DNA from 3 places in the Micromonospora sp. L32 genome. Region 2 is predicted to be linked to each of the others. Evidence: riboswitches for the same ligand, from Rfam matches in the RefSeq annotation. Region 2 holds a riboswitch; each other region holds the start of a gene.

What was found. A riboswitch is a leader RNA that binds a small molecule or an ion and turns the genes downstream of it on or off. The one in region 2 is predicted to bind cyclic di-AMP.
Region 1: it holds a riboswitch for cyclic di-AMP, as region 2 does, so the genes downstream of both, ACTMTB_RS24705 (transglycosylase family protein) here and ACTMTB_RS20785 (C39 family peptidase) in region 2, are expected to answer to the same signal.
Region 3: it holds a riboswitch for cyclic di-AMP, as region 2 does, so the genes downstream of both, ACTMTB_RS27150 (coiled-coil domain-containing protein) here and ACTMTB_RS20785 (C39 family peptidase) in region 2, are expected to answer to the same signal.

What each region holds. Positions count from the first base shown of each region.
Region 1 is NZ_JBQHDD010000010.1:49,074-59,517, forward strand. It holds gene ACTMTB_RS24670 (DUF4231 domain-containing protein) at 24-923, opposite strand; gene ACTMTB_RS24675 (hypothetical protein) at 981-1,340, opposite strand; gene ACTMTB_RS24680 (TOBE domain-containing protein) at 1,480-1,893, shown strand; gene modA (molybdate ABC transporter substrate-binding protein) at 1,902-2,678, shown strand; gene ACTMTB_RS24690 (ABC transporter permease) at 2,675-3,502, shown strand; gene ACTMTB_RS24695 (ABC transporter ATP-binding protein) at 3,499-4,569, shown strand; gene nhaA (Na+/H+ antiporter NhaA) at 4,570-5,877, opposite strand; gene ACTMTB_RS24705 (transglycosylase family protein) at 6,125-6,799, opposite strand; cyclic di-AMP (ydaO/yuaA leader) riboswitch at 6,798-6,973, opposite strand; gene ACTMTB_RS24710 (hypothetical protein) at 7,415-7,540, shown strand; gene ACTMTB_RS24715 (peptidoglycan-binding domain-containing protein) at 7,542-8,426, shown strand; gene htpG (molecular chaperone HtpG) at 8,475-10,361, opposite strand; gene ACTMTB_RS24725 (class I SAM-dependent methyltransferase) at 10,441-10,444, opposite strand, start outside.
Region 2 is NZ_JBQHDD010000007.1:255,644-266,087, reverse strand. It holds gene ACTMTB_RS20810 (hypothetical protein) at 277-894, shown strand; gene ACTMTB_RS20805 (hypothetical protein) at 1,245-1,499, opposite strand; gene ACTMTB_RS20800 (hypothetical protein) at 1,825-1,983, opposite strand; gene ACTMTB_RS20795 (PPOX class F420-dependent oxidoreductase) at 2,959-3,387, shown strand; gene ACTMTB_RS20790 (alpha/beta fold hydrolase) at 3,584-4,339, opposite strand; gene ACTMTB_RS20785 (C39 family peptidase) at 4,446-5,270, opposite strand; cyclic di-AMP (ydaO/yuaA leader) riboswitch at 5,507-5,647, opposite strand; gene ACTMTB_RS20780 (hypothetical protein) at 5,951-6,709, opposite strand; gene ACTMTB_RS20775 (hypothetical protein) at 6,861-7,268, opposite strand; gene ACTMTB_RS20770 (acyltransferase family protein) at 7,473-8,684, opposite strand; gene ACTMTB_RS20765 (polysaccharide pyruvyl transferase family protein) at 8,987-10,312, shown strand; gene ACTMTB_RS20760 (glycosyltransferase family 2 protein) at 10,402-10,444, shown strand, end outside.
Region 3 is NZ_JBQHDD010000012.1:62,691-73,134, reverse strand. It holds gene ACTMTB_RS27190 (heavy metal translocating P-type ATPase) at 1-1,927, opposite strand, end outside; gene ACTMTB_RS27185 (hypothetical protein) at 1,942-2,940, opposite strand; gene ACTMTB_RS27180 (heavy-metal-associated domain-containing protein) at 2,975-3,184, opposite strand; gene ACTMTB_RS27175 (metal-sensitive transcriptional regulator) at 3,279-3,578, shown strand; gene ACTMTB_RS27170 (DUF305 domain-containing protein) at 3,667-4,293, opposite strand; gene ACTMTB_RS27165 (hypothetical protein) at 4,362-4,862, opposite strand; gene ACTMTB_RS27160 (copper-translocating P-type ATPase) at 4,892-6,925, opposite strand; gene ACTMTB_RS27155 (YibE/F family protein) at 7,244-8,584, shown strand; cyclic di-AMP (ydaO/yuaA leader) riboswitch at 8,751-8,881, shown strand; gene ACTMTB_RS27150 (coiled-coil domain-containing protein) at 8,886-9,905, shown strand; gene ACTMTB_RS27145 (carbonic anhydrase) at 9,970-10,444, opposite strand, start outside.

The DNA of each region.
Region 1 (10,444 bases), on a different contig from region 2:
AATACATTTCACGCGCTGTGATGTCACTGATGCGCTGTGCCATCTTCTTCGATCATCTTCGCCATCCAGCCCTCGTTGGAGAGCGAGATGATCCGCTCGGCCTCGGCGACGAACGCGTCGTCGTCGGTCCAGCCGTGCCCGGCCTCGCGGGTCACGCACAGCCGGGTCAACTGGTCGGCCGTCCGGGCGAACTCGATCTGCTGGGCCTCGTACTGCTGCGCGGCCCCGTAGCCGACCAGCGCGGTCGTCACGGTCGCCGCGACCCCGAGCCACGCGGTCAGGCCCAGCCCGTCGCCGAGCACCCCGACGGTCGCGGCGAGCAGGGCGCTGGCCACGGTCACCGCCGTCGCGGCCCACCGGACGCGCGCGGCCAGCCGGGCCATTCGCCGCGCCATCGGCGTGTAGTAGCCCGCCACCTGGCCCCGCACCCGGATGCTGAGATAGCTCGGCACGTCCTGGATGTCGGGCAGCGGCCGGGCGACCGGCGCGAGGCCGACGGTCCGCCCGACCAGGTCACCCGAGTCGTCGAGCAGGGTGTCGGCGCGCCGCAGCAGCACCCGGTCGCGGTCGGCGCCGGCGAACGGCGCCACCCCGGCCAGGTAGCGGTGGATGTCGGCCTTCAACGCCTCGGAGACCGACCGCAGCCGGGTCCACGCGTGCACCGTGTCCCGCGAGGTCCACCGCGCGGCCACCGGCACCAGCAGCAGCGCGGCGGCGGCGAGGATGGCCAGCGCGCGGCTGGCCGTCCGGTGCGGCTCGCCGAGCTGGGTGGCGAGGGAGCCGGCGACGGCGGCGCCGATGGTGAGGCCGGCGACCGTGCGCCGCGCGCGCACGACGCGCCGTTTCTCGGCCACCGCGGCCTGCGACCAGACGCTCTGCCGCTGCCAGACCATCGTGACCGCCGACGCATCGAAGTTCGCCACGCCCGCATGGTAGGTCAGCCGCGCCCACGGGCCCGGGACACCGGGCGGCGGACGGGTCTAGCCGCGGGTCAACCGCTCGAGGTGCTCCGCCTCCCGCGGCGACGGCTCGCTCGGTCCGCTCAGCCGCAGCCGCCACCGGGTCGTCCCGCCGTCGGGGCCGCGCAGCTCGCCGCGCGCCAGGGCACGGTCGATGTCCTGCCGCACCCGCTCCTCCAGGTGCGGTTCGGTGGCGAAGAGGATGTGCAGGCGTACCTCGTCACCGGACCGTTCGGCCCGGGTGTGGTGGGACGCGACCGGACACGGCGGCTCGTGTTCCCAGTGGCCGCAGAGGGCCGTGGTGATGGCCGCCCCGGGCACGCCCGGATCGGCGTCCGGCGCCATGTCGAGAACCGCCTGGTGAGCGAACCCCTGCCGCATGGCCACATTGTGCCCCTGCGGGCCGTCCTCTCTCCCAATGCCGCACCCGCAGATGCGGTCGCCCACCCGCCATCACCCTCGGGTACGCGAGGCACATCGCCGCTTCCACCACGCAGACGCGAGCCGCTAGGGTGACCCGGTGACCGTGTTCCGGATCAGCGAGGCCGCCGAGCTGTTGGGCGTCAGCACCGACACCGTGCGGCGCTGGGTGGACGCCGGACGCCTGCCGGCGACCCGGGACGAGCACGGCCACCGGCTGGTCGACGGCGTCGAGCTGGCCGGCTTCGTCCGGGCCCAGGCCGCCGAGCCGGACGGGCGCGCCGAGTTCTCCTCGGCCCGCAACCGGCTGCGCGGGATCGTCACCGCCGTCGTCCGGGACACGGTGATGGCGCAGGTCGACATCCAGGCCGGCCCGTTCCGGGTGGTCTCGCTGATGAGCCGCGAGGCGGTCGACGAGCTGGGCCTGACGGTCGGCTCGGTCGCGGTCGCCGTGATCAAGTCCACCACGGTCGTGGTCGAGCGGGCCGCGCCGCTGCGCGGAAGGAACAGCTGATGACGAGGATCCGCGCCGCGCTGGCCGTCCTGCCGATGGTGGCCGCGCTCGGCCTCGCCGGCTGCGGCGACGACGCCGACGACGGCGGCACGAGCGGGGTCGCCGGCACGGTGACCGTCTTCGCCGCCGCGTCGCTGACCGGGTCCTTCACCACGCTGGGCCGCCAGTTCGAGGCCGCGCACCCGGGCGTGCGGGTCACCTTCAACTTCGCCGGCAGCTCGGCCCTGGCCACCCAGATCACCCAGGGCGCCCCGGCGGACGTGTTCGCCTCGGCCGCCCTGAGGAACATGGCCACCGTCACCGACGCCGGGGCCGCCGCCGGCTCCCCCACCGTCTTCGCCCGCAACCAGCTGGTCATCGCCGTGCCGAAAGGCAACCCCGGCGGGGTCACCGGGCTGGCCGACCTGACCCGGCCCGGCGTCAAGGTGGCGCTCTGCGCCGAGCAGGTGCCGTGCGGAGCGGCCGCCGCCCAGGCGCTCGCCGCCGCGCGCGTGCCGCTGACCCCGGTCACCCTGGAGCAGGACGTCAAGGGCGCGCTGTCCAAGGTGACCCTCGGCGAGGTCGACGCCGCGCTGGTCTACCGCACCGACGTCAGATCCGCCGCCGCGAAGGTGGACGGCGTCGAGTTCCCCGAGTCCGCCCGCGCGGTCAACGACTACCCCATGGTGGTGCTGAAGGACGCGCCGAACCCGACCGCCGCCCGCGCCTTCGTCGAGCACGTCCGCTCCGACCAGGGCCGGGCTGTGCTCACCGCCGCCGGCTTCCAGCCGCCCACCGGGTCGTGACCGCCGCACCGGACGCCCCGGCGCCGCGTACCCGGCGGCGGCCCGGCCGGCGGGTGCCGGTCGCGCTGCTCGTACCGGCCGGGCTGGGGCTGCTCTTCCTGGTACTGCCGCTGGCCGGGCTGCTGGCGCGTACCCCGTGGGCGACGCTGCCGCAGCGGCTCACCGCGCCGGGCGTGCTCACCGCGCTGCGGCTGTCGGTGCAGTGCGCCACCCTGGCCACCCTGCTCTGCCTGGCCTGCGGCGTACCCCTGGCCTGGCTGCTGGCGCGGGTGGAGTTCCCCGGCCGCCGGGTGGTGCGGGCCCTGGTCACCGTGCCGCTGGTGCTGCCTCCGGTGGTCGGCGGCGTGGCGTTGCTGCTGGTGTTCGGCCGCAACGGGCTGCTCGGGCGGTGGCTGGACGGCGCCTTCGGCCTCACCCTGCCGTTCACCACCACCGGCGTGGTGCTCGCCGAGGCGTTCGTGGCGATGCCGTTCCTGATCATCGCCGTCGAGGGCGCGCTGCGCGGCGCGGACAGCCGCTACGAGGAGGCGGCGGCCACCCTGGGCGCGGGCCGGTGGACCACCTTCACCCACGTCACCCTGCCGCTGATCGCTCCCGGCGTGGCCGCCGGCGCGGTGCTCTGCTGGGCCCGGGCGCTGGGCGAGTTCGGGGCGACCATCACCTTCGCCGGCAACTATCCCGGCCGGACCCAGACCATGCCGCTCGCCGTCTACCTGGCCCTGGAGACCGACCTGGACGCGGCGATCGTGCTCAGTCTGATCCTGCTCACCGTCTCGGTGGCGATCCTCGCCGGCCTGCGTGACCGCTGGATCACCAGCCCGTGAGCGCCCCGCTGCTGGACGGCCACCTGGTCGTCGACCGAGGCGCCTTCCGACTCGACGTCCGGCTGACCGTCGGCGCCGGCGAGGTGGTCGCGCTGCTCGGCCCGAACGGCGCCGGCAAGACCACCGCCCTGCGCGCCCTCGCCGGGCTCCAGCCGCTCACCGCCGGCCACGTCCTGCTCGACGGCGTCGACCTGGACCGGCCCGACCGGGCCCGCTGGATCCCGCCGGAGCGGCGCCGGGTCGGCGTGGTGTTCCAGGACTACCTGCTCTTCCCGCACCTGAGCGCGCTGGACAACGTCGCGTTCGGCCCCCGCCGGCAGGGCCTCGACCGGCGGGCCGCCCGCGAGCAGGCGGCCGGCTGGCTGGACCGGGTCGGGCTGTCCGGGCACGCCCGGAGCCGGCCGCGCCAGCTCTCCGGTGGGCAGGCCCAGCGGGTCGCCCTGGCCCGCGCGCTCGCCGTACGCCCGCGGTTGCTCCTGCTCGACGAGCCGCTGGCGGCGCTGGACGCCCGGACCCGCCTGGACACCCGGGCCCACCTGCACCGGCACCTGGTCGACCACGACGGCGCGACGCTGCTGGTCACCCACGACCCGCTGGACGCACTCGCCCTGGCCGACCGGCTGGTCATCGTCGAGGACGGCCGGGTGGTGCAGGAGGGGGACGCCGCCACCGTCACCGCCCGGCCGCGCACCGACTACGTCGCCCGCCTCGTCGGGCTGAACCTCTACCGGGGCCACGCCGACGGACACCAGGTACGCCTCGACGACGGCTTCGCCCTGGCCACCGCCGACCGGCTGGACGGCGACGCCTTCGTGGTCTTCCGGCCCGCCGCCGTGGCCCTGCACCCGCGCCAGCCCGACGGCAGCCCCCGCAACACCTGGCCGGCCACCGTCGCCGGAGTGCAGCGGCACGGGGACAACCTGCGCGTGCAGCTCGCCGGCCCGGTCCCGGCCGCCGCCGACGTCACCCCGGCCGCCGCCGCCCAGCTTCGCTTGGAGCCCGGGCAGCGGGTGTGGGCGGCGGTCAAGGCCAGCGAGACCCGGGCGTACCCGGCCGGACCGGCGTAGCTAGCGGTCCGGATCCGGCTCGAAGACGTCCGGGACGCCGTCGTGGTCCTCGTCGACGGTCTCGATCTCGTGTACCCGCCGGTAGGCCCGGGTGCGCGCGCGCAGGATCACCGTCGCCAGCAGCGCGGAGAGCAGCGAGCCGGTGAGCACGGCGACCTTGACGTGGCCGTCACGCACGCTGCCCAGGCCGAAGGCCAGCTCGCCGATCAGCAGCGACACGGTGAACCCGATCCCGCCGAGCAGCGCCAGGCCGAGCACGTCAAACCAGTTCAGCCCCTCGTCCAGGTTGGCCCGGGTGGACCGGGACACCAGCCAGGTGGCGGCCAGGATGCCCACCGGCTTGCCGACCACCAGGCCGACCACGATGCCGGCCGCGACCCGGTCGGTCAGCGCGGTGGCCAGCCCCGCCAGGCCGCCGACCGTGACGCCGGCGGAGAGGAACGCGAAGATCGGCACCGCCACCCCGGCGGAGATCGGCCGGAACCGGTGCTCGAAGTGCTCGGCCAGGCCCGGCCCGGCGTCCGGCCCACCGGCGGCCTCGCTGCGCAGCACCGGGACGGTGAAGGCGAGCAGCACCCCCGCCACCGTGGCGTGCACCCCGGAGGCGTGCACCAGCGTCCAGGTCACGGCGGCCAGCGGCAGCAGCAGCCACCAGGACCGGACCCGGCGCTGCACCAGCACGGCGAAGAGCGCGAGCGGCACCAGGGCGGCCAGCAGCGGCGGCACGGCGAGGCTGGAGGTGTAGAAGACGGCGATGATGACGATGGCGAGCAGGTCGTCGACGACCGCCAGGGTGAGCAGGAAGGTACGCAGCGCCGACGGCAGCAGCCGTCCCACCACCGCGAGCACAGCCAGGGCGAACGCGATGTCGGTGGCCGTGGGGATCGCCCACCCCCGGGCGCCGTCGACCCCGGCGACGAGGACGAACAGCACCGCGGGTACGACCACCCCGCCGACCGCCGCCGCCACCGGCACCGCGGCCCGGCGCGGGTCGCGCAGGTCGCCGGCGACGAACTCGCGCTTGAGTTCCAGCCCGGCGACGAAGAAGAAGATCGCCAGCAGCCCGTCGGCGGCCCAGGTGCCGAGGGTGAGATCGAGGTGCAGCGACGCCGGGCCGACGGTGAGGTCACGCAGCGCCCGGTAGCCGTCCGCCCAGGGCGAGTTCGACCAGAGCAGCGCGAGCAGCGCCCCGACGAGCAGCAGCGCCCCGCCCACGGTCTCCTTGCGCAGGATGGCGGAGATGCGCCTGGTCTCGCCCCAGGAGCGGCGGGCGAACAGGCTGGTACGGCGCCGGGGGGCGTCGGTCACGGGGTCTCCTCGTCGGCAGGGGTCGCGTCATCCATCGCCGACCAGACTTCCCGGCACACCAGGGCCAACCCTATCCCCGCCCCCCGGCCGACGGCCCGACGACCCGGCGACGCGGACGCGCCGGCGGGCCGGTCCACGCGCGCCGGGTACCCCGCCGGCAGCGGCCCGAACCACGACGGCGCTGTGGACGCGGCGACGCCCGGCCGGTCGTCCGGCCGGGCGTCGCCACGGTGCCCAGGTGCTGAGGTCAGAGGCTGAGCTTCTGACCGGGGAAGATCAGCCCCGGGTCGGCGCCGACCACGCGCTTGTTGCGCTCGTACAACGCCTGCCAGCCACCGGCCAGGTCCCGGGCGTCGGCGATCTGCGACAGGGTGTCACCCGGCCGCACCACGTACACGTCGCCGGTCGCGGCCGGCGCGCTGCGCCGCTGGCTGCGGGTGCTGTGCTGCTCCCGCGAGGACCGCTCGGTGGCGGTGGCCTTCGACGAGCCGGAGCGCCGCTGCGACTTCTGCGACTTCTCCGACTTCTCTGAGGTGCTGGAGTAGCTCTTGGTGGAGCCGCCCTTCCTGCCGCAGGTCGGCCAGGCCCCGATGCCCTGACCGTCGAGCACCTTCTCGGCGATGGCGATCTGCTCGCCGCGGCTGGCCAGGTCGGCGCGGGAGGCGTACTTCTTGCCGCCGTAGCCGGACCAGGTGCTCTGCGAGAACTGCAGGCCGCCGTAGTAGCCGTTGCCGGTGTTGATGTGCCAGTTGCCGCCGGACTCGCACTGGGCGATCGCGTCCCAGTTGACGCTGGCGGCGCTCGCCGGCGACGCCGGCGCCAGGACGGCGGCGACCCCGGTGACCGCACCGACGGCGAGCGTGCCGACGGCGATGCGGCGCGAGCTGACCCGTCGGTGACGGGCGGTGTATTCAGTTGCCATGTGGATTCCTCCACGCCGACGAGGTGAGCTGTCGGGTTCGGGCCGAGGAGCCCGGCCGCCCGTGGGCGGCTTCACCCCGAGGTGACGTGCACCGAGGAACGTGTGGGTCCCCCGCTCCATGCCCGCTGACAAAGGTCCCACCGGCCGGCGGCATGGATTAGGCGTTACCGGCCGTGGTGTCCGCGATCGCGAACACGAACGACGTTAGGAATTGTTTCGGGCGATTGCCCACCTCTTGTGAAGTTCTTCACCCGGCTGAGCGACGGCTTCGTGCTTCGAGTTGCGGGTTGGTCGGCGGTGCTCTACAAGGGCCGGTCGGGAACCTGTCACCACTGGGCCGAAAGCCTCGCTCCGAGCGGCGGATCAGCTGCCGTGCCTCGCCGTCTTCGCTGGTCAGGCGGCCTCGATCGGCGGCCCGCGCCGCCGGACGGTCAGCGTTGCCGCTGATTGGCGACTCATGTCTGGGCAGCCCGGCCGCCGACTCGGACGGTAGGGAGCAGAGCGCGGCCACGGCGCCGACGCGTCGGACCCGCCGGATGCCGGGCGCCGGCGCCCTGGCCGGCACGGTCCGCCCCGGTTCGCGGCGGCCGACCATCCGCGAGAGGAAGGACCTCCATGGACACCGTCAGCATCGACACCGACTACCTCGTTGCCACCTTGGACGAGGACGACGACCCGGAGAGCCTGGCCGGCGACGAGGTCGACTTCGACCTGGCCGCCGCGCTGGAAGAGGAGGAGTGAGATGGGCGTGCACCTGGCGCCCGCGCTGCGGGTGCTGCGCGAGGAGATAGACACCCGGTGGCCGCAGCGGGACCGCAAGTCCGACGGCTGGTTGGGCGACGCCAGTCACCAGGCGCGCCGCTCGGACCATAATCCGGACAGTGACGACCAGTCGGTCAACGCGGTGGACGTGGACGTCGACGGGATCGACCCGCTGCTGGTCGTCCGGCAGGCCGTCAGCCATCCGTCCACCCAGTACGTCATCTACGACCGAAAGATCTGGAGCCGTACCCGCAGCTTCCGGCCGGCCCGGTACACCGGGCCGAACCCGCACGACAAGCACCTGCACGTCAGCGTCAGCCACCAGCGGAGCTTGGAGGACAGCCGCCAGGCGTGGGGCATCGCCACCGCCACGACGGCGCGGCTCGGCGACCGGGTGCTGCGCGCCGGCTGCCGGGGCGGCGACGTCCGGGAGTTGCAGGCCGTCGCCAACCGCCTCGGGGCCCGGCTGACGGCCGACGGGGTGTTCGGGCCGGCCGTGGCCGCCTGGGTACGGTCGTTCCAGACCGCCCGGAAGCTCGACGCCGACGGGGTGGTCGGCCCGCGTACCGTGGCGGCCCTGCGCGCGGCCGTCAAGCCGGCCCCGTCGGTGCCCAGCGGGCGACCGGCGACGCCGGTGTCCGGGGGCAGACCGGGCTCGCGGACGCTGCGGCGCGGCAGCAAGGGCGGGGACGTGGCCTTCGTCCAGCGGTTCGTCGGCACGAAGCGGTGCGGCCCCGCGAGCGGCGCCTTCGACGCGAGGACCGAGGCCGGGGTGCGCTGGTACCAGGGCATGCGGGGGCTGACCGTGGACGGGGTGGTCGGCCCGGCCACCTGGGCGGCGATGGGCGTGCGGGTCGGTTCGTGACCAGGCGGCCCCGGCCCGGCGCTGCACCGGGCCGGGGCCGTCGTCGCGTCAGAGGCTGCGGGCCAGCCGGTCGGCGAGGACCCGGGCGAACCGGGCCGGGTCGGCCAGGTCGCCGCCCTCGGCGAGCAGCGCCATGCCGTACAGCAGCTCGGCGGTCTCGGTGAGGGCGGCGGAGTCGCCGCCGCGCTCGTGCGCCGCGCGCAGGCCGGTGACCAGCGGGTGGGTCGGGTTGAGTTCGAGGATGCGCTTCACCTTCGGCACCTCCTGCCCCATCGCGCGGTACATCTTCTCCAACGTGGGCGTGATGTCGTGGGCGTCGCCGACGATGCAGGCCGGCGAGGTGGTCAGGCGGGAGGAGAGCCGCACCTCCTTGACGCTGTCGGCCAGCGCGCCGCCGAGGAAGGCGAGCAGGGCGGCGTACTCCTTGGCCTGCCGCTCCCGTTCCGTTTCGGCCTCCTCGCGCTCCTGCGCGGTGTCCAGGTCCACCTCGCCCTTGGCGATCGAGCGCAGCGGCCGGCCGTCGAACTGCGCGACCCGCTCCACCCACACCTCGTCGACCGGGTCGGTGAGCAGCAGCACCTCGTAGCCCTTGGCGCGGAAGGCCTCCATGTGCGGCGAGTTCTCCAGCATGGCCCGGGTGTCGCCGGTGGCGTAGTAGATCTCCTCCTGGCCGTCCTTCATCCGCTCGACGTACTCGCGCAGCGTGGTGTGCTCGGTGGCGTCGTGGGTGGAGGCGACCGAGACGATGTCGAGGATCGCCTGCTGGTTGTCCGGGTCCTCCAGCAGCCCCTCCTTGACCACCCGGCCGAACTCCGACCAGAAGGTCCGGTACCGGTCGGCGTGCTCGGTGCGCATCTCCTTGACGGTGGCGAGCACCTTGCGGACCAGCCGGCGGCGCACGATCTGGATCTGCCGGTCCTGCTGGAGGATCTCCCGGGAGATGTTCAGCGACAGGTCGTGCGCGTCCACCACGCCCTTGACGAAGCGCAGGTAGTTGGGCATGAGCGCGGCGCAGTCGTCCATCACGAACACCCGCTTGACGTACAGCTGCACCCCGCGCCGGCCGTCGGCCATGAACAGGTCGAACGGGGCGTGCGTGGGGATGAAGAGCAGCGCCTCGTACTCGAAGACGCCCTCGCCCCGCATGTGGATGGTCTCCAGCGGGTCGGCCCAGTCGTGGCTGACGTGCCGGTAGAAGTCGCGGTACTCCTCCTCGGCGACCTCGTCGCGCGGCCGCGCCCAGAGCGCCTTCATCGAGTTGAGGGTGACCGGCTCTGCGTCCGGCGTGACGAGCCGGATCGGCCAGGCGATGAAGTCGGAGTACCGCTTGACGATCTCGCGGATCTTGCCGTGGTCGGTGTAGTCGGCGAGGTTGTCCTCGCTGTCGGCCGGCTTCAGGTGCACGGTGACCGAGGTGCCCTGCGGAGCGTCGTCGACCGTCTCCACGACATAGGTGCCCTCGCCGGTGGACTCCCAGCGGGTGCCCTCGGTCTGGCCGGCCCGACGGGTCAGCAGGGTCACGGTGTCGGCCACCATGAACGTCGAGTAGAAGCCGACGCCGAACTGGCCGATCAGGTCCTGAGCGGCCGCCTCCCGGGACTCCTTCAGCTTTCGCAGCAGCTCGGCCGTCCCGGAGCGGGCGATGGTGCCGATCAGCGAGACGACGTCCTCGCGGGACATGCCGATGCCGTTGTCGCGCACGGTGAGGGTACGGGCCGCCCGGTCGGTCTCGATCTCGATGTGCAGGTCGGCGGTGTCGGCCGCCAGGTCCTTGTCGACCAGGGACTCCAGCCGCAGCTTGTCCAGCGCGTCGGAGGCGTTGGAGACCAACTCCCGCAGGAAGACGTCCTTGTGCGAGTAGATCGAGTGCACCATCAACTGCAGCAGTTGACGCGTCTCGGCCTGGAACTCCAACGTCTCGGTCCGGCTGCTCACACCAACCTCCTCATCGGCTCGTTTCGGTCCACGGGACAGGATCCGCGGGAGAAGGATACGAGCCGTCGTGGTCGCCCGGTCAC
Region 2 (10,444 bases):
GGCCACTGCCCAGTATTGGGAGCTGGCCTTTCTGCTGCCGTACAGCAGCTAAGTACAGCAATGGTCAAGTGCCGAGGGAATCGCCGAGGCGCTTGAGTGCTTCCCACAGGTCCATTCGCACCGCGTCGAAAGACGTTGACGGAGATCATCTTGCTGGCTAGGTTGATCGCGCCGTGACGTTCTGATGATGCGGGGGCTGGAATGTTTGTCGGACTAACCTCGGGGGCGCGGACCGGTGCTACTCGCCGCGCGCTCGCTGCAACCGCCGCGTCGCTGATGCTGCTGGCCGCCGGTACGACGCTGGTGGCGTCGCCAGCGTCGGCGGCCGTCGGGCGGGCAGGCGGGACGAAGGTGCCCCTCCAACCGGCGATCAGCTTCCCGAACGGGGACAGCGTCGCCGGAGGTGGCCAGATCGCCATTCGGTTCGACGCGAACGGGGACACCACGGTGACCAGGTTCCGGTACAGCGTCGACGACACCAAGCTGGACAGCGAGGTCCCAGCGGCGCCGGATGGTACGGCCAATGTGACGATCGACGTCGGCAGCGTGGGCGGTGAGCATCCGATGTACGCGGTGGCGGTCGACCGCCACGGCCGGCTCAGCCCCATGACGCAGGGAACCTTCACGGTGTCCGCCATCTCGAACCTCAAGGGCCAAGCGCTCGACGCGACCACCTGGCTGCCGGTGGAGGGGGCGACGATCCGGCTGGAGCCGGCTGGGATCGAGGTTGTCACTGGCCCCGACGGTGGCTTCCAATTCGCCGTCGATCCGGGCCTCTACACCCTCACCGGCACCCATGCTGGCCCCCCCAGCCTCTACGGCAGCCAGCAGTTGCTGCTTGACAACCAGGAGACGTGGTTCGACCTGTACCTGTTCCCGGACTCCGGGAGCTGATGACCAGCCTCCGCCAGGATGAATGGGCTCGATGGCCCCGGCGCCCAGCGCCGGGGCCATGGTCTTGCCGTCTGGTCAGCGCGGCTTGGTGGTCCGGAGCACGGTACAGCCGAACCCTAGCTGCAACAGAGACCAACGCAGCGACGCCTGGTTCCTGCACGACCGCCCCTGCCTAGGCCGACGAGCGGTAGCGGCGAGCCGGTCAGGCAGCCCTCGCCTACGTCGAGGAGACGCGGACAGGTAGGGGTAGGCAGATGCAGCCATACTGCGGCGCGCAGGCGTTGACATCCGACGGGGTCATGAACGACGGGTCGGAGGCGCCCGAGCCGACGAGATGCCGTTGCGGCGTGTCACCACAGCTCATCGAGGGCTGCGATCTGCTTGCGGACGGTTCGGGCGTCCTTCGGCGGCAGGACGGCAACGGCGACGTCCAGGATCCAGCGCAGCTCGGGCGGGTTCGGACAGCACTCCATCACCCCACAGACGGCAGTGGGGTCCCACAAGCGATGCGAAGGGTGGCGCACGAACCATGACCAGGTCCGCAGTGCATCAGACACGGCCTGGTTCCAGAGGCGGGTGCGTTCGAGGTAGGCGATGGCTCTCAAGCCCCGGACCGAGAGCCCGGGGATGACAGAGGTTGACCCGTCAAGCCGTCGCCGGTAAATGGAGTCGGCACGCAGTTGTGTGGGGCGCCTACGCGGCATTGCCCTTTCGTGGAGTCGACATGCCGATCATCGTTGCACACCGCGTTCGCGCGCACACCTGCCCGACGACCTACGTGGGTGGGGACCGGACCACAACGGTTGAAGATCCCGACTATGCGGGGACTGGTCAAGCAAGCTCCTGCGGGGCTAATTACGTTTCCGCAGCTGGGGCCGCGTCCAGCAGGAAGTGCAAACCCGTTCCTGAACCGTGTGTCGCAGCGACAAGTCAGCCGAGACCGAGCCGGTGCAACGCGAGGGCCACGAACCCGCGCACCGACCGGTCCCAGCCGGGTACTTCGGCATCGACGTCGGAGCTGCGGGCGTCGGTGAGGACGTCGAGGGCCAAGTCGGGTAGCTGGTCGCCGAGCCGGTACGCCAGTCCCACCGCCGCCGTGACCCGGACGACCGCTGTATTCGCGGACAGCAGCTCGCGGAAGGCGGGCGTCGATCCGCTCCGAGCCGACCGGACAGTGGGCGAGGGTCAGGTTGGCGCTCGCCCGGGTGGCGGCGCGGGCCTCGTCACCAGGGACCGAGATGAGCCCGGCCAACGCGGCCTCGTCAGGTGCGAACCAGACGAGTAGTTCGGCGGCGTACGCGGCCAACTGCGGGTCCGGATCGGTGAGCCAGCGGACGTACCGGTCGGTGTGCCGGGCTCCAGCATGGAAGGCGTCGGCCTCCCAGCGGACCGCCACGTTGTCAGCCAGCTCCGCAACCTCCTCGTGCTCGAACAGGTCCTCGGCCTCCAGATGCCGCTCCACCAGGGCCGCCTGGTCGTCGGTGATCCCCTCGGCGGCGGCGAAGGTCCGCCGCGGGTCGAACGGCAGCTCGTCGTCGCGCCGGTCGCCGAGCACCACCGAACGGAGCAGGTCGGCCACCGCTGCCCGGTCCGGGGTGTCCGGGTCGTCAGCGAGCGCCACCAGGAACGGCACCACGTGACAACTTGCCCCCCACCGCGTGCCCTGGTGGTAGACGTTGCCGAACAGCTCGGACAAGGCACGGCGCCGGACCGGCACCTCCGCCGAGCGCAACGCCCGCAACTGTTCCGGTACGTCGACGGCCGGCCCATACGCGTGGTGCAGCGACTCCCACGGGACCTCGTCGAGCCCGGCAACCGGGTCGGTCAGTTGATCCATCCAGCGGTTCTACCAGCGGCAGGGAGCCGACAACAGCGGCTGACATCACTCGTTGACATCAACGATGGCGGCCGAAGCCAGATGAGTGCGAACGGGCGTCGGCTCCGACCCGAACCTGGTGGACGCCAGCGGACGCTACGACTCTTGACGAAAGCGCCTTGTAGGCGAGGCGTCAGGCAGCAGCAGTCTGCGATGGTTGAGACGCCGGACGGCACCATAATGGCCGCATGGCGAAGTCGATGATCGACGGGGAGTGGCAGCAGTTCGTCTCGTACGGCACCCGCACCGGCAAGCTCGCGACGACCCGGGCCGACGGCTCGCCGCACGTCGTCCCAGTGTGGTTCGTACTCGACGGCGACGACGTGCTGTTCAACACCGGCAAGACCTCGGTGAAGGGCCGCAACCTCGCCCGCGACGGCAGGGCCGTGCTGTGCGTCGACGACGAGAAACCGCCGTACGCGTTCGTGACGCTGCGTGGGCGCGCGACGATCACCGAGGACCTGCCCGAGATGCGGCGGTGGGCGATCCGGATCGCCGAGCGCTACATGGGGCCGGACCTGGCCGAGGCATACGGGGCGCGCAACGCCGTGCCGGGCGAGCTGCTGGTGCGCCTGACCGTGGAGAAGGTCGTCGGGCACACCGGCATCTCCGACTGAGCGACCGCCCGCGCGGAAGCAGCGAAGAAGCATCGAACGTGCCGCCTGCGGCCGACCCGTCACGACAGCAGGCGGCGTGGCAGCCGAGCTGAGCGGCGCCGTGGCGAGGTCCGGCATGGACGGAGAGCTCGAACGTCCGGCAGGTGGTCCCGAGCCGCATGCGACCCACGACGGCGACGCCCGCGTCCGCAACCGGTCACAGGTACGGGTCGAGCAGGGCCAGCACCGCCGCCGGGTCCTCCACGTGCGCGTTGTGGCCGAGGCCGGGCAGGGTCGCCACCGGCACGCCCAGCTCGGCGAGCTGCGCGTCGCTGACCATCGGGTCGTGCTCGCCCCGGGCCAGCAGCACCGGGACGTCGGTGGCGGCCAGCAGGGCCGGCAGCTCCGGCGCGCCCACCGCGAAGGCGGCCGGGTCCATGGCCAGCCGCCAGCGGCCGTCCTCGGCACGCAGCCCCGCGTCGACCACCGGATGGTCCGGCGCGAAGAGCCCGCCGAGGCCGGCCACCTTCAGGTAGCGGCGGGCCGCCTCGTCCCGGGTGGCGAACCAGGTCACCGGGCGCTCCGCCAGCTCGCGCGCCCGGGCCAGCTCGGCCGGCGACCAGACCGCCTTGATGCCCAGCCCGACCACCGCGTCCACCGGGAGCCCGGCGTCGCGGGCGGCCAGCGCCAGCGCGACCACCCCGCCGAGGGAGTGGCCGAGGACGACCAGGCGGTCACTCGGGCGGGCCCCCTCGGGCACCGGGCCGAGCCCCGCCGCGACCTGCTCCGCGAACCCCGCGAAGGAGTACCCCGGCAGCGGCGGCGAGAAGCCGTGGCCGGCCAGGTCCGGCGCCAGCCAGCGGCCCGGCCAGCGGTGTTCCAGCAGCGGCGCCCAGGGCAGCCACACGTCGCCGGTGGTGCCCATCCCGTGCAGCAGCAACAGCAGCCGGCGGGTACCCGAGTCGTCGGTCATGGGCCGCAGTGTGCCACCGCCCGGTCGCGGCGCGCGAGACCCGCGCCAACGGCGACGGGCACCGGCCCCCAGGGGAGCCGGTGCCCGGACGAGCGACGGTATTGGATCAGGCGGAGTAGCCGCGGGTGGCGATCCAGTTCGCCAGGTCGATGGTGCTGACCCAGTACGACGGCAGGTTCGGGTCCGCCGAGTCGGCGATCCGGACCGTCCGGCCGTCGTTCTTGTAGCCGACCACCGCGATGTAGTGGCCGCCCGGGAAGGAGTGCCAGCCGCCGTCGGTGTCGGTGGCGCTCCCCGCCACGTTCACCACGACGCCCCGGCCGTCGGTGATCGCCGCGATCACGTCGGCCTGGAGCCGGTCGATCTGCGCGGAGCTGGGGGTGCCCCGGAACATCCGAGTCCGGTACGGGTCGCCCTTGACGATCTGGTTCAGGACCCGGGTCGTGTCCAGCGCCGAGTTGGTGCCCATCTCGGTGGTGCCGAGCGGGCCGGCCAGCTCGTCCTGGGTCCGCTCGATGCCCGCCGCGCTGAGCGCGTTGCGCACCGCGGCCGGACCGCAGTTGTAGAAGGTGGTCTGCGCCTGGTAGTCGTAACGGAGGACCTTGGTCGACGGCGGCTTGGGGGCCGCCTTGCGGGTCAGGTCCGGGTCCGCCTTGGCCTTGGTGGCGCTCGCCGACGGCGAGGGGCTGGCCGAGGGCGACGGCTTGTGGGACGGGGCGGCGACGCGGGCCTGGCTGCGGGTCGCGACGTCGTCCAGCCGGGGCGCCACCTCGGCGACGGCGGCCGAGGTCTGCTGGCGGGCGGGCGCCTCGTCGGCGAGCAGCGTGCTGGCGCCGGAGACGAGCACGAGCGCGGCGGCCGAGCCGGCGACCAGCTGGTAGGACCGCTTGGTGGCCAGGCGTCGCAGCTGCCGCTTCAGGGGGTGCTTCACGTGTTTTCCTCCACGGTACGAGGGCGGGAGCGGCGTGCCGGACCGGCGCGTGACGGGACGTCACGCGCGGCGTCAGAACCGGTGTGCGAGGCCGCTCGGCGGGGGTGCGCCCGGTCGGTGACCGGGCGGCGAGGTGGGGCCGGGATCAGCGCGCGAGGGCGCGGCGGACCGGCACGAACACCCCGGTACCGAGGTGGAGAGCAAGCCGAGGAATGCGAGGGAGCAGCAAAAGTTGGAACTCCTTCCGACACCGCCTACCGGGTTAGCTGACGGATTCGGGCGGGAAGAGCGCCCTACCACGGGCCGTGGCCCGCGGATTCACCCCGGACGTGCATGGGTCCCCGGTTCGTGGAATCACGATTGAGCGGGTCGGCGCGGCGTCGCCTCTTGCGATCGGAAACCGCACCGGACCCGGGCGACATTACTGGTCGGTCACGTGTCGGCCAAGCGCCGCCAGCTGCTTAAACATGATCAGGGCGACAAATTTGCCGTACAGTTCGACACTGACGTCACTCAATGGGACAGGCGGTTGTTCCGGGACCGTCGGGCGACAACCGGACAGCGCGGCGGCAAACACTGCCGATCGTCGCGATCGATGTCACCGCCTGTGACCGGATGACCGGTTTCCCGATCGCCGTGACGCGACTCACGGAAATACGGGTAACAATTTGGTCGCGTCCTCAGCCCACCCGGGCCGGCCGCCACCGCGCCGCGAGCGCGGTCCGGGCCGTCGCCGTCGCCGTCCGCTGGGCGGGCAGCCGCGCGGGACGCAGCCGCTCCGCCGCCGCGTACGCCTCGACGGCGAGCGCGCGGGCCGCCTCGGCGGCCAGTTCGGCGTCCCGCCACGCCGACCGCTCCCGCCCGGCCGCCGCCCGGTACGCGTCCCGCCGGCCGTCGCGTACCGCCCGGGCCAGCAGCACCTCCTGCTCGACGGGGTGCCGCCGGGGGTCCCAACCGTCCCGGTGCGCGAAGACGTCCCGCAGCCGCTCCACCGGCAGCTCACCGCGCCAGTGGGCCGCCACCGCCGCCTGGTGCAGCCAGCGCTCCCGGCCCGCGTACTCGGCCGGCGTGCGCGGGGTACGCGGGGCGGGCAGCGCGGCGGCGCCGGTGAACCGGCGGGCGGCGGTCTCCGCCTCGTCGTACGCCGTCCAGGCCCGGTCCACCTCCTCCTGGGCGGCCAGCCAGGCATCCCGCCACCGGCGCGCGGTCTGGGCGGCGCCGGCCGCCGCGACGGCGACCTCCTCGGCGTACCGGCGCAGGTCCGCCAGCTCGGTCGCGGGGTCGGCGGCCGGGTCGACGACCGGCTCGTCGGGGGCCGGGTCCCGCTCGGGGCGGGCGACCAGCACGGTGAGCACGGTCAGGGCGAGCACGAGCAGGGCCGACCAGATGGCGGCGGCGGTCGGGACCTCGACGAGGAACTGGTAGAGGACGGTGTTCACGGTGGGCACCTCCCGGAAGCGGGATGCGGAAAGAGGAGTCCCACACCGGCCCGGGGGGCGACGGGGCGAGGCCGGGGCGGCGCCGCGTGCCGGGGGCGGGTGCGGTGGTGAGGTTCTCGAGGGCGCGGTCGCGGGTGGCCCCGCGTGGCGGTCAGCCGAGCGGCGGGGCGCGGGGACCGGTCGCGGCGGCGGCCAGCCCGGTCAGGGGCAGCGGCGGCGAGGTGACCGGATGGGCCGGCCGGCCGACCGGGTCGATCGAGGTGACCGGAGCGAGCGGGGCGGCGGGCGGGGCGACGAATGCGCGGCCCTCGCTCTGGGCGTCGCCGGCGGCGAGCGCCACGGCGGGGACGGCGGCCGCGCGGACCGCGAACCCGTCGGGCACCGCCAGATCGACGAGGATCGGTGCGCCCGCCGGGCTGGGAGCGGCGGTGAGCGCGCCGGCGTCCGGCACGGCCGGACCGCCGAGGGAGAGCGCGACCGCCAGGGCGAGGCCGGTCAGCAGCCGGGAACTCCAGCGCGCCACCCACCACAGAGGACTGGTGAGCGCGACCGGGAGCACGGCACCACGCTACCGCCGATGCCGGGTGATCGCAGCGTCGCCGGGCGTGTCGGCGCGGCGCTCACCAACGTGCGTCGCGACAGTCGCCCGCCCGTTTGCGGCGTGTCGCGCCCTCCCCGGCGAACGTCACCGCGACACGCCGCAAACCGCGCGAGGCGCACGGGCAGCGGACCGGACCGGGTACCGGCCGGGGTGGACGGGGGGTCAGTGGGGGTCGCGCGGGCCCGCGTACTCGATGGGTCGGCCAGCCGGCGCGCCGTCGGCGGCCGCCCGCGGCGCCGGCGTGGGGCGCGGCGTCGGCGCCGCCGCCGCGTCCAGGGTGGACGGGGCGGGACGGGGCCGGCGACGGGGTGCCAGGCGGCGCATCATCGGCGTCTCGACCCAGCGGTGCAGCAGGGCGGCCAGCACCAGGTTCACGGCCAGGAAGCCGAGCACCGCCAGCGGTCCCCACCAGCCGGGCAGCCCGACGCCGAGGTGGCCGGTGGCCCGCAGCACGGTGACCATCACCAGCACGTGCACCAGGTAGAAGGCGAAGGAGACCTCACCGAGCCAGACCAGCCGGCGGTGCCGCCAGGGCGAGGGCCGACCGCGCACGTCGGCGTCCGCCGCGGCGGTGATGACCAGGATGTACGCCACGGACAGGATCGCCGCCCAGAGCTCGGCGCGGATCCACTGCCCCGCCACCACCCAGGTGACCACGAAGATGAGGCTGGCCAGCGGCAGGCCGGGCCCCCGCCAGCGGCCCCGCCGCAGCAGCTCGGCGGCCGCCACGCCCAGCCAGAACTCCAGCGAGCGGACCACCGGGAAGATCTGGGTGAACCACCAGGTGCTCTCCTCCGGCACCAGCGCCTGCCCGGGCCAGAGGGCCACGATCAGCAGCGGCACCGCCGCCACCACCGCCCAGAGCAGGCCGGCCCGGGCCCGGCGCAGCGCCGGCAGCACCAGCGGCAGGCAGAGGTAGAAGAACAGCTCGCAGGAGAGCGACCAGCTCACCGTGTTGATGCTGTAGAAGTAGCCGGGCGTCGGGTCCCAGGCCTGCACGAGCAGGAGGCTCTCCAGCGCGGCGCGGGGCACGATGGTGTCCGCGAACCACCACATCACCAGCAGGGCCGCCACCCAGGTCAGCACGTGGTTCGGGTAGATCTTGGCGAGCCGCCGCCGCCAGAAGTCGCGCCGCCGCTCCCCGTCGCGGGCCGACCAGACCAGCACGAACCCGCTGAGGATGAAGAAGAACTGCACCCCGGACAGGCCCAGGGTGAACACCCCGCCGACGACCGCCTGGTAGTCCGGTTCACCGACGATCCGCATGGTGCCCGCGTGGTAGCCGAAGACCAGCATCGCGGCCACCCAGCGCAGCCCGGTCAGCGAGGGCAGCCGGCTCGCCGTGGCCGTCGGTGCGCCCACCGCGCTCGTCATGCCGGGCACTCCGCCGTCGCCACGCTCACCCGCACGTACCTCTCCTCCCCCGGCCGCTCGCCGCCGCGACCGCGGCCCGGCACCGGACGGCGGCACCGGTCGTGCCGCCGTCCGGGCACCCTACCGGCTGGTGGGGCCGCCACGACCGGGCCGGGGGACGCCGACCCACCGGGAGATGTACGCGGGCTGCAGATTGCCCTAATATTCCCCGGACCCCCGCCGACGTCGTGCCCGGCGGCGGGCCGGCCGGCGTCCTCCCACCGGGCCGCCCCGGCACGTGTGGACCACGAGATGGAGCGGCGATGCACGAGCGGATCCTGATGCGGGCGAAGAAGGGCCCGTTCGACGTCCGCTCCGCCGAGGAGGCCTTCGAGGGCGACTGGATCGGGGCCAACAACGGCAACCTCGTCTTCAGCCACGCCGCCCACAAGCTGCTCAGCACGACGACCGCCGCGATCACGCCGACCGAGTTCAAGGTCAACCCACGCGAGGCCGACGAGATCAACGAGAAGTACGACGTCTACGTCATCCCGCTGGCCAACGCCTTCCGGCGCAGCTACGCGCACCGCATCGAGCTGATGACCCGGTTGGTCGAGCGGCTGAAGATCCCGGTGGTCGTGCTCGGGGTCGGGGTGCAGACCGACGTCACCGGCGACCGGGAGTACCTGCGCCCGATCGACGCCGTGGTCAGCCGGTTCGTCCGGGCCGTGCTCAACCGCTCGCCCAGCATCGGCGTACGCGGCGAGATCACCGAGAGCTACCTGCGCACCCTGGGCTTCTCGGCGGTCGACGTGATCGGCTGCCCGTCGATGTTCCTGCACGGCGACCGGCTGACGGTGGAGAAGACCAGGCCGACGCTGGAGCCGGACGCCCGGGTGGCGCTGACCGTCTCCCCGTACGTCAGGTCGATGGCGAAGATCATCGCCGCGCACCACCGGCGCTACCCGAACCTGCGCTACCTGCCGCAGGACCTCACCACCCTCGGCACGCTGCTCTACGGCGACGCTCCGGAGGACCGGGGAAAGACCAGCCAGATCCCGGTGCACACCTCCCACCCGCTGTTCGTCGAGGACAAGGTGCGGATGTTCCTGGACCCGTGGACCTGGATGGACTACCTCTCCGGGTTCGACTTCGCCTTCGGCACCCGCATCCACGGCACCATCACCGCGCTGGTCGCCGGGACCCCCGGCTACCTCTTCGCGCACGACTCGCGCACGCTGGAGCTGGCCCGGTACTTCGACATCCCGCACCGGACGATGAAGGAGGTGCCCGCCGACATCGACGCCGCGCAGCTCTACGCCGAGGCGGACTACACCGCCATGCACGCCGGCCACCGGAACCGCTACGAGCGGATGGCGGCGTTCCTGGCCGCGCACCGGCTCGGCAACGCGTTCGACGACGGGGACGCCACCGCCCGCTTCGACGAGCGGGTCCGCGCCACCAGCTTCCCGCCGGCCGTCCGGCCGGCCGCCGCGACCTCCCCGGAGGCCCTGCTGGAGCGGATCCAGTGGCTGCGGGACCGCAACACCGCGCTGGACGGCCAGGTGCGCACGCTGGAGGAGCAGCGGCTGCGGGCCCGGGTCAGGCGCGCGGTCGGCGCGCCGGTACGGCGGATCCTGAGTCGTTAACCCGCCGCTCGGCGGCTGTTCAGTAACTCCATCTCCACCGGATACGTCAGGTTCCGAGGCCGTCCACCCGGGTGCACCAGGGTGGCGGCGTGGTCAACGAGCCGACGCGCGCCACCCCTCTGCTGAGCATCG
Region 3 (10,444 bases), on a different contig from region 2:
TCATCGCGACCGTCCGCCCCTCGCCCTGGAGCCGCCTGACCACGTCGACCTTGTCGGCCGGCAGCACCTCGGCGATCACCTCGTCGATGCCGACCTCGGCCGCCACCGCCCGGGCGACGGTGGCGTTGTCGCCGGTGAGCAGCACCGGCTTCAGTCCCAGGCCGCGCAGCCCGTCGATCGCCGCCCGGCTGGTCGGCTTGACCACGTCGGCGACCGCGAGGACGCCCCGGGCCCGGCCGTCCCAGCCGGCCAGCACGGCCGTCCGGCCGGCCGCCTCCGCGTCACCCGCTGCCCGCACGACCTCCTCGGGTACGTCCAGGCCCCGCTCGCGCAGCAGCCGGAGCCGACCGACGACCACCTCGTGGCCGTCCACCGTGCCGGTGACGCCGAGCCCCTCGGCGTTGGCGAAGCCGGTGACCGGCGGCAGCGCGCCCGCCTCGGCGGCGCCCGCCGCGACCGCCCGGGCGACCGGGTGCTCCGAGCCGGCCTCCAGCGCCCCGGCGAGCCGGAGCAGCTCCGCCCGGTCGACCCCCTGGTCGGGGAGCACGTCGACCAGGGTCATCCGGCCGGTGGTGACCGTGCCGGTCTTGTCCAGCACGACGGTGTCCACCTGGCGGGTGGACTCCAGCATCTCCGGCCCCTTGATCAGGATGCCGAGCTGGGCTCCCCGGCCGGTCCCGACCAGCAGCGCCGTGGGCGTGGCCAGGCCGAGCGCGCACGGGCAGGCGATGATCAGCACGGCGACCGCGGCGGTGAACGCGGCCGTCGGGCCCGCCCCGGTGCCGAGCCACCAGCCGAGCGTGCCGGCGGCCAGGGCGATCACGATCGGGACGAAGACGCCGGAGATCCGGTCGGCCAGCCGCTGCACGGCCGCCTTGCCGGACTGCGCCTGCTCCACCAGCTTCGCCATCTGGGCGAGCTGGGTGTCCGCACCGACCCGGGTGGCGGTGACCACCAGCCGGCCACCCGCGTTCACCGTCGCGCCGACCACGGTGTCGCCCGGGCCGACCTCGACCGGCACCGACTCGCCGGTGAGCATGCTGGCGTCGACGGCAGACGTACCCTCGTCCACCACCCCGTCGGTGGCGACCTTCTCGCCGGGGCGGACCACGAACCGGTCCCCCACCGCGAGCTGGTCGACCGGGATCCGGGTCTCGACGTCGCCGCGCAGCACCGCGACGTCCCGGGCGCCCAGCTCCAGCAGGGCGCGCAGGGCGGCGCCGGCGGTCCGCTTGGAACGGGCCTCGAAGTACCGGCCGGCGAGGATGAACACCGTGACGCCGGCCGCCGCCTCCAGGTAGATGTTGCCGGCGCCGTCGGTGCGGGTGATGTCGAGCCGGAACGGGTGGGTCATCCCGGGCATCCCGGCGTCACCGAGGAAGAGCGCCCAGAGCGACCAGCCGAACGCGGCCAGGGTGCCGAGCGAGACCAGGGTGTCCATGGTGGCGGCGCCGTGCCGCAGGTTGATCCAGGCGGCCCGGTGGAACGGCAGCCCGCCGTAGACCACCACCGGGGCGGCCAGGGTCAGCGACAGCCACTGCCAGTAGGTGAACTGCCAGGCCGGCACCATGGCCAGCAGGATCACCGGCACGGTCAGCGCGACCGAGACCCACAGCCTGGTCCGCAGGCCGCGCAGCTCGTCGGCCGGTTCGGCGGCCGGTCCGGCCGTACCGGCCGGGGTGGGCGGGGGAGGCACGACGGCGGTGTAGCCGGTCTTCTCCACCGTGGCGATGAGGTCCTTTGGCGTGACCTGGTCGGCGTACCGGACGGTGGCCTTCTCGGTGGCGTAGTTGACGGTGGCGGTCACGCCCTCCATCCGGTTGAGCTTCTTCTCGATCCGCGCGGCGCAGGACGCGCAGGTCATCCCGCCGATGGTCAGCTCGATCCGGTGCGGTGCGACCGGCAGGGAGTTCGTGGTCGGGGTCATCGCGGCACCTCCGATCAGTTGTGCCCGTGACCGGGGGCGCCGTGGCCGGCGTCGGCGGTCGGGGTGGGAGCGGTCGGGGTGGCCCGGGTGCCCGGGGTGCTCGCCGGGGCCGCCGGGGCGTCGCCGGCCAGCACGGTGAACTCGGCGGTGCGCACCGCCCCGCCGTGCCGGAAGTCCAGGTAGAGCCGGTAGCTGCCGGCCGAGGGCACCTCGGCGGCGAAGCTCACGGCCGGCCCGGCCGGGGTACGCCCGTCACCGGGCACGCCCTCCGGGTGCACGTGCAGGTACGCGAGGTCGCCCTGCCGCAACGCCACCAGGTGCCCGTACGCGCCGAGGTACGGCTCCAGGTCGGTGACCGGCTTCCCGTCCCGGCTGACGGTCAGCGTCAACTGGCTGGTGCGGCCCGGCTGCGGCGTGCCGGTGAGGGTGACCGTGTAGCCGTCGACCGTGGTGCTGGCGGCCGGTGCCGGCAGCGGCCGGGGCTGGAGCTGGCCGGGGACGGTCACGTCGACCCCGAGGGTGAGCGGCTCCCCGCCCGACGGGGTGAAGTCGGCGAAGGCCCGCCAGACGCCCGGCCCGCCCAGCGGGGAGTCCACCCGCCAGGTGCCGTCGGCGCCCAGCTCGGGGTGGACGTGCCGGAAGCCGGACAGGTCGCGCCGCGCCACGATCAGGTGCATCCGCTTGTCGTGGGCGATCTCGTAGCCGGTCACCGCAGCGCCGTCCGGGCCGGTGATCCGGAAGGCGAACTGCCCGGTCGGGGCGTCCACCGGCTGCATGGTGTAGCCGCGGTCGGAGACGAGCAGCCCGCCGGGCAGGTGCGTGGCACCGGCGGGGTCGGCACCGTGCGAGTCGGAGCCGCCGTGCGGGTCGGAGCCGTGGCCGGCGCCGGCGGGCTCGTGGCGGGTGCCGGCGGCCGGGGTGACGGGGCCGGCCAGGTGGCCGACCCCGTACGCCGTGCCGAACACCGCCGCGAGGCCGAGGGCGAAACCGCTCAGCTTCGTCGCCGTGTTCATCGTGATACCTCGGTTCTCTGGGGTCGTGACCCCGTCACGCCTCGACGAGGTCGTACCCGGCCTCGTCGACGGCGGCGCGTACGGACTCGGTGTCCAGCGGGCTCTCACTGGTGACGGTGACCCGGCCGGAGGCCAGGTCCACCTGGACGTCGCTGACGCCCTGGATCGCGCTCACCTCGGTGCTGACCGAGTTGACGCAGTGCCCGCAGGTCATGCCCTGCACCTGGTACGTGGTGGTGACCATGGCAACTCTCCTCCCGCATCCATGCTATACCCCCCAGGGGTAGCTCTCCCGAGGACCGTAGCATACCCCCAGGGGGTACGCTATCCTGGTTGCCATGACCACACCGAGCACCCCGACCCGGGGCTACACCGCCAGCAAGGACCAGCTGCTCGCGCGGCTGCGCCGCGTCGAGGGCCAGGTCCGCGGCGTGGAGAAGATGGTCGACGACGACCGGTACTGCATCGACGTGCTGACCCAGATCTCGGCGATCCAGGCCGCCCTGGACAAGGTCGCCCTCGGCCTGCTCGACGGCCACGCCCGGCACTGCATGCACGAGGGGGCCGCCGAGGGCCGCGCCGACGAGATGGCCGCCGAGATGATGGCCGCCGTCGGCCGCCTGATGAAGCGCGGCTGAGCCCGCGCAGCCCGACCGGCGGGTTCACCCCGCCCGGCCGGGACGCCTCGGAGCCACGACGGCTCCGAGGCGTCCCGGCCGGCGGCGATCAGAGCCGGGCGAGGATCTTCCTCATGGTGTCGATCTCGCCCTGCTGGGCGGTGATGATCTGCTGCGCCATGGCCTTGGCGTCCGCGTTGACCCCGTTGCCGATCTCCTGCTCCGCCATGGTGATCGCGCCCTGGTGATGGGCGATCATCATGGCCAGGAACTGCCGGTCGAACTCCCGGCCGGAGGCGGCCGCCAGGTTCGCCATGTCGGCGTCGGACATCATGCCCGGCATGCCGTGGTCGTGGCCGCCGCTCGGGCTGCCGGACGGGACGGGCCGGCCCCATGCGGTGAGCCAACCGGTCATGGTGGCAATCTCCGGCGCCTGGGCGGCCTTGATCTGCGCGGCGAGGCGCTCGACCTCAGGGTCCCCGGCACGACTGTCGGCCAGCTCCGACATCTGCACCGCCTGCTGGTGGTGCGGGATCATCATCTGGGCGAACATCACGTCGGCGTCGTCGAACGTGGCGGACGCGCTGGCCGACGGGCCGGCGTTGGCACCGGTGCCCGGCATGTCGTGGCCGGAGCCGGCCTGGTGGTCGTCGCCGCCGCAGGCGGCCAGGGTGAGAGCGGTGCTGAGAGCGACGCCGGCCAGGGCGGCACGGCGCGCGATGGTACGAGTGGACACGATCAGACCTTTCGGTGTGAGGACGTACGCAGCGGACTCGGGACGCGGCGGTACCGCGTCGGGGCGTCCTATCTGCGCAGCACCGACACCGTGGCGAGGCGAAGCCCGACCGGGCGGGGTGGCGGGGCGCGCGGCCTACGCGACGGCCGGGACGAATGGCGGGTCGCGATCGCGTGGTGGGCACGGCCGAACAGCAGCGTCGCCAGCAGGAGCGCCACCGTGACGGCGCCGAGCACCGCCAGGCAGACACTCCAGCCACTCGGGGCACTCCCCGGCTGGTCGGCGGGAAGCGCCACCGCGCCGACCTGGCCGGCGAACGACACCGGCCCGGCGACATGGGCGGCCGGGACCGCTTCAGGCGTCGCGCCGTGGGCCACCGGGACCACCTCGAGCCCGCCGGCCTGAGCGACCGGCGCCCGCTGCGACACGGCGGCGTGGCCGTCCGGGTGGGACGCGACTGAGTGCGTGTTGTGGCCGATGGTGTGCATGGCGGCCAGCCCGAGCAGGGTGCAGGCGAGCAGGAGCAGCCGGGCCCACCACCCGGCCGGCCGCGCCGTCGCCGTTCGCACCCGACCACGCTAGCCCGAACCGGGCGGGATCAGAGGCGTACCCGGCGCAACAGCTGGGCGTTGAGCGCGACCACGATCGTCGAGGCGGACATCAGCGCCGCGGCGAGCGCCGGGCTCAGCGCCACCCCCGCGAAGGCCAGCACGCCGGCCGCCAGCGGCAGCGCCACCACGTTGTAGCCGGCCGCCCAGGCAAGGTTCTGCCGCATCTTCCGGTACGCCGCCCGGCTCAGCCGGACCACCCCGGCGACGCCGCGCGGGTCGGAGGAGGCGAGCACCACCCCGGCCGACTCGATCGCCACGTCGGTGCCCGCCCCGATCGCGATCCCCACGTCGGCCCGGGCCAGCGCCGGCGCGTCGTTGACCCCGTCGCCGACCATCGCCACCCGCAGCCCCCGGCGTTGCAGCGCGGTAACCTTCCGGTCCTTGTCGGCGGGGAGCACCTCGGCGAAGACCTCGTCGACGCCGGGCCGGAAACCGAGGTCCGCGGCGACCGCCTCGGCCACCGTGCGGGCGTCCCCGGTGATCATCGCGATGCTGCGAACCCCCTCGGCACGCAGTTCCGCGATCGCCTCCCGGGCCTCGGGGCGTACCTGGTCGGCGAGCGCGAGCAGGCCGAGGACGGTGTCCGGCAGGCGGACCAGGTGCAGCACCGCCGCGCCGCGCTCGGCCCAGCGCCGGGCCGCCGGCTCCAGCGCCCCGGGCAGCTCCAGCCCCTGCTCGCGCAGGAGCGCGGGGCCACCGACCGCGTACGGCGTACCGTCGATCTCGGCCCGGACGCCGCGCCCCGGCAGCGAACGGAAGCCGGCGGCCGGGGCCGGGTCGCCGCGCTCGGCGGCGGCCGCGACGATCGCCCGGGCCAGCGGGTGTTCGCTGTCCGCCTCGACCCCGGCGGCGAGCCGCAGCACCTCGTCCTCGCCGGTCCCCGGCGCGGCGGCCACCCCGACCACGGCGTGCTCGCCCCTGGTGAGGGTGCCGGTCTTGTCGAAGAGCACCACGTCGACGGTGCGCATCCGTTCCAGTGCGAGCCGGTCGCGGACCAGCACGCCGGAGCGGGCGGCCAGCGCGGTGGAGAGCGCGATCACCAGCGGGATGGCCAGGCCGAGCGCGTGCGGGCAGGCGATCACCAGGACCGTGACGGTCCGGACCACCGCCTCGTCCCGCTCGCCCAGCGCGGTCCACCCCACGACGGTCAGCACGGCGGTGCCGGTGGCGACGTAGAAGAGCCAGGCGGCGAAGCGGTCCGCCAGCGCCTGCGCCCGCCCGCCGGACTGCTGCGCCTGTGCCACGAGGCGCTGGATGCCGGCGAGGGTGGTCTGGTCGCCGACGGCCTCCACCCGAACCCGGATCGCCGAGTCGGTGGCGACGGTGCCGGCCACCACCCGGTCCCCGACCATCCGGGAGACCGGGCGGGACTCGCCGGTGACCATCGACTCGTCCAGCTCGGCGGCCCCGTCGACGATCCGCCCGTCGGCCGGCACCCGCCCACCGGGGCGGACCAGCACCACGTCGGCCACCCGCAGGCCGCTCACCGGCACCCGTTCGGTGCCGCCCTGCGGCCCGACCCGCTCGGCGTCGTCGGGGAGCAGCGCGGCCAGCGCCGCGAGGGCGCCCCGCGCCTGCCCGACGGCCTTCATCTCCTGCCAGTGCCCGAGCAGCATGATGGTGACCAGGGCGGCCAACTCCCACCAGAAGTCCAGCTCGAAGGCGCCCAGGCTGGTGGCGAGCGAGGCGGCGTACGCGACGCTGATCGCCATCCCGATCAGCAGCATCATGCCCGGGGCCCGGTCGCGCACCTCGCGCACCGCGCCGACGAGGAACGGCCAGCCGCCCCACCAGAAGACCACCGAGCCGAGCACCGGCCCGACCAGGGACCGGCCGGGGAACTCCAGCGAGTAGCCGAACCACTCCATCACCATGTGGCTGGTGGCGACCACGGGCAGGGTCAGCGCCAGGCAGAGCCAGAACCGGCGGCGGAACATCTCCGGGTCGTGGCCGGCGTGCCGGTCGTGCCCCCGGTGCCGGTCCGACCCCGGGTGCCGCGCCGGTCCGGCGTGCTGGTCCATGCCCCCACGATGCCCGGTGAGCGCGCTGCCGACGGCACGAACCGGGCGGACCCGCACCGAACCTGGCTACGATTCACCGGCCATGACTCGCCATCCGCCGCTGCTGCCGCCGGCCCGCGTACCGCGCCGGGCTCGGCCGCCGTCAGCGACCGCCCGGGCGGGTCGCCACGCCGGGCGACCGCGCCGTCCGATCGCGCTGGGTGACCCCGCCGGCACCCAGGGCCCACACCGGGGTACGCGGCCCGCCACGCGCGTCCCGCCGGTGAACCGAACGGCCGGCTGACACGTACCCCGCCCTGGATCGTTGGGAGACTCGCAATGGGCGCCGACCACACCCGTCCCGCTCCGTCCGCCCCATCGGGGGTGCGGCGGATCCTCGTCGCGACGGTGGTCCCGCTGTTCGTCGTCACGGTGATCGCCGCCCTGGTGCTGTGGCCGCGCGACTCGCGGCAGGCCGACGGCGGCGCCGAGCCGGCACGCCACCACGGCACGGTGACCCGGGTGGTGACCGAACCCTGCCCGCCGACCCCGGAGGCACCGCCCGGCGCGGCCGAAGGGCCGTGCGGGACCGTGACGGTCCGGGTCGAGCAGGGCCCGGACAGCGGCCAGCAGGTGGAGACACCGGTGCCCGCCGGTCCGGGCGCGCCCACCGTCGCGGTGGGCGACGAGGTGGTGCTGGTCCAGCTCGCCGACCCGGCCGACCCCACCGCCACCAGCTACCAGATCGCCGAACACCAGCGGGGCAAGCCCCTGGTGTGGCTGGTGGCGCTCTTCGCGGCGGCGATCGTGGCGTTCGGCCGGCTGCGCGGACTGGCCGCACTGGCCGGGCTGGGCGCCAGCTTCGCCATCCTGCTGACCTTCGTCGTACCCGGCATCGCGGCGGGCGGCTCGCCGCTGCTGATCGCGATCACCGGCTCGGCGCTGATCATGTTCGTGGTGCTGTACCTGACCCACGGGATCACCGCGCAGACCTCGGTGGCGGTCCTCGGCACCCTCGGCAGCCTGGTGCTGACCGGACTGCTCGGCAGCCTGGCCACCGCCGCCACCCACCTGACCGGGTTCGGCAGCGAGGAGGCCACCACGCTGTCGATGTACCAGCGTGACGTCGACCTGCACGGGCTGCTGCTGGCCGGCATCATCATCGGCTCGCTCGGCGTGCTCGACGACGTCACCGTCACCCAGGCCGCCACCGTCACCGAGCTGGCGCACGCCAACCCCGGACTGTCCCGGACGCAGCTCTACCGGGCCGCCACCCGGGTCGGCCGGGCGCACATCGCCTCCACGGTGAACACCATCGTGCTCGCGTACGCGGGCGCCTCGCTGCCGCTGCTGCTCCTGCTCACCGCCGACAGCCGTCCGGTGAGCCAGATCCTCACCAGCGAGTTCCTGGCTCAGGAGATCGTCCGCAGCGCGGTGGCGACGCTCGGCCTGGTCGCCGCCGTACCGCTGACCACCGCGCTGGCCGCGCTGGTCGCCACCGCCGGTCGTGGCCCGGCCGACGATCCGGCCCGGGACACCGGACCGGCACCCACGCCCCGCCCCTCCGCCGACCGGGACGCGGCGCTCGAGGCGCTGAGCGCGTCGCGTCCCGGCGGACCGTCCACCCCGGCCCCCGCACGGTGGCCCGACCCGGAAAGGAGCACGGACACCGCATGGTGAGACTCCGCTGCGTGACCGACGCCGACGCGGAACCTGACGAACGCGTCACTCGTCACGCATCGCTACGACGAAATAACGCTTTTAGTCGGGTTCTGGACGTAGATCCCCGGTACGACTCTCGGGTAACCTCGCTGCCGGTCACCGCCGAAGGCGCGCAGCGGCGCCTGCGGTACCGCCGCCCAATCGCCGCGAGGCGAGCCGGGGAACCAGGTACATGGGGTGAATCCGCGCGAGCGGTAGGGGCCACTTCCGTCCCGAACCCGTCAGCTAACCCGGTCGGCGGTCGACGGAAGGGAACACTGTGACGGCACCCCTGCGCCGCTGGTTGACTCCGGTGGTGGCCGTGTTCGCCGCGCTGGCCATCCTCGGCGGGCCGACAGCCGCGATCGCCGCGCCCTCGACCCCCACCCCCTCCGGGCACGAGGAGGACGGCGAGCCCAAGCTGCTCACCGACGTCATCGAGCTGCGCAACCGCGAGTACTCCAAGGCCAAGACGCAGCTGGAGAAGTCCAAGAAGCGCCAGCAGCAGCTCGGGCTGGAGGTGCGGCGCGCGCAGGACGAGCTGGCGGCGTTGCAGCCGACGGTCTCGCAGATCGCGGCGCAGTCGTACCGGACCGGCCGGATCGGCGCGGTGGCGATGCTGCTGGAGAGCGACGCCCCGGACTCGTTCGTCCGGCGCGCCGCCGCCCTGGACGAGCTGAACATGGTCAACGCGCAGAAGCTGGCCAAGGTCACCGCCGCCAAGAACCGCGCGGAGCAGGCCAAGCTGGCGCTCGACGCCGAGGTGCGCGAGCAGCAGAAGCTCACCAACGACATGGCCCGGGAGAGCCGGGAGGCGGAGAAGGCCCTCCAGCTGGTCGGTGGCCGGGGCTTCACCGGCGGCCTGGTCGACGCGACCTCGCCGGTCGCCCGGATCGGCCCCGGCCGGACGGCCGACGGCGGCTGGCGGCCCGAGTCGCGCACCGAGAACGACCCGACCACCTCCGGCACCATCACGCCGCGCACACTGCACGCGTACAAGGAGGTCCGGCGGGCCGGCTTCACCCGGTTCGCGGGCTGCTACCGGCCAGGTGGGCCGTGGGACCACCCGAAGGGCAAGGCCTGCGACTGGTCGTTGCAGCGGAGCGGCTTCGCGCCCTGGTACAACAACGACACCCGGATGTACGGCAACAACCTCGCCGCGTTCCTGATCCGCAACGCCGACCGGCTCGGCATCTACTACGTGATCTGGAACCGGCAGATCTGGTTCCCGGCGACCGGGTGGAAGTCGTACAGCGGACCGTCGAACCACACCGACCACGTACACATGTCGATGCTCTAGCGCGCGACGCGTACCGAACGAGGGCCGTCCCCGGTGGGGCGGCCCTCGTCGCGTGCGGGGGGTTTCAGCCGGCGACGGCGGTCGCCCGACCGTCGGCCTGGGCCGGCACGACGCTCGGCACCGCGGCCACCGTCCGCACCTCACCGGCGCTAAGCCGGTACGACATGCCGACCACCGCGCACCGCCCCTCGGCGACCGCGGCGGCCAGTACGGCGGAGTTGCCCAGCAGCGCCTCGACGGTCTGCGCGATGTGGATGTCGACGATCCCGTCAACGTCGTCGACGCCCTGCTCGGCGGCCCGCTGGAGGCTCGGTACCACCGCGTCCACCACCGCCCGCAGGTGCCCGACCGGCGGCGTGCCGGTCCGCGCGGCGTCCCGGGCGGCCTGCACCGCCCCGCAGGAGTCGTGGCCGAGCACCACCACCAGCGGGGTGCCCAGGACGCTCACCGCGTACTCGACGCTGCCGAGCACCTCGGGGCCGGCGGTGTGCCCGGCGGTACGCACCACGAAGAGGTCACCCAGACCCCGGTCGAAAATG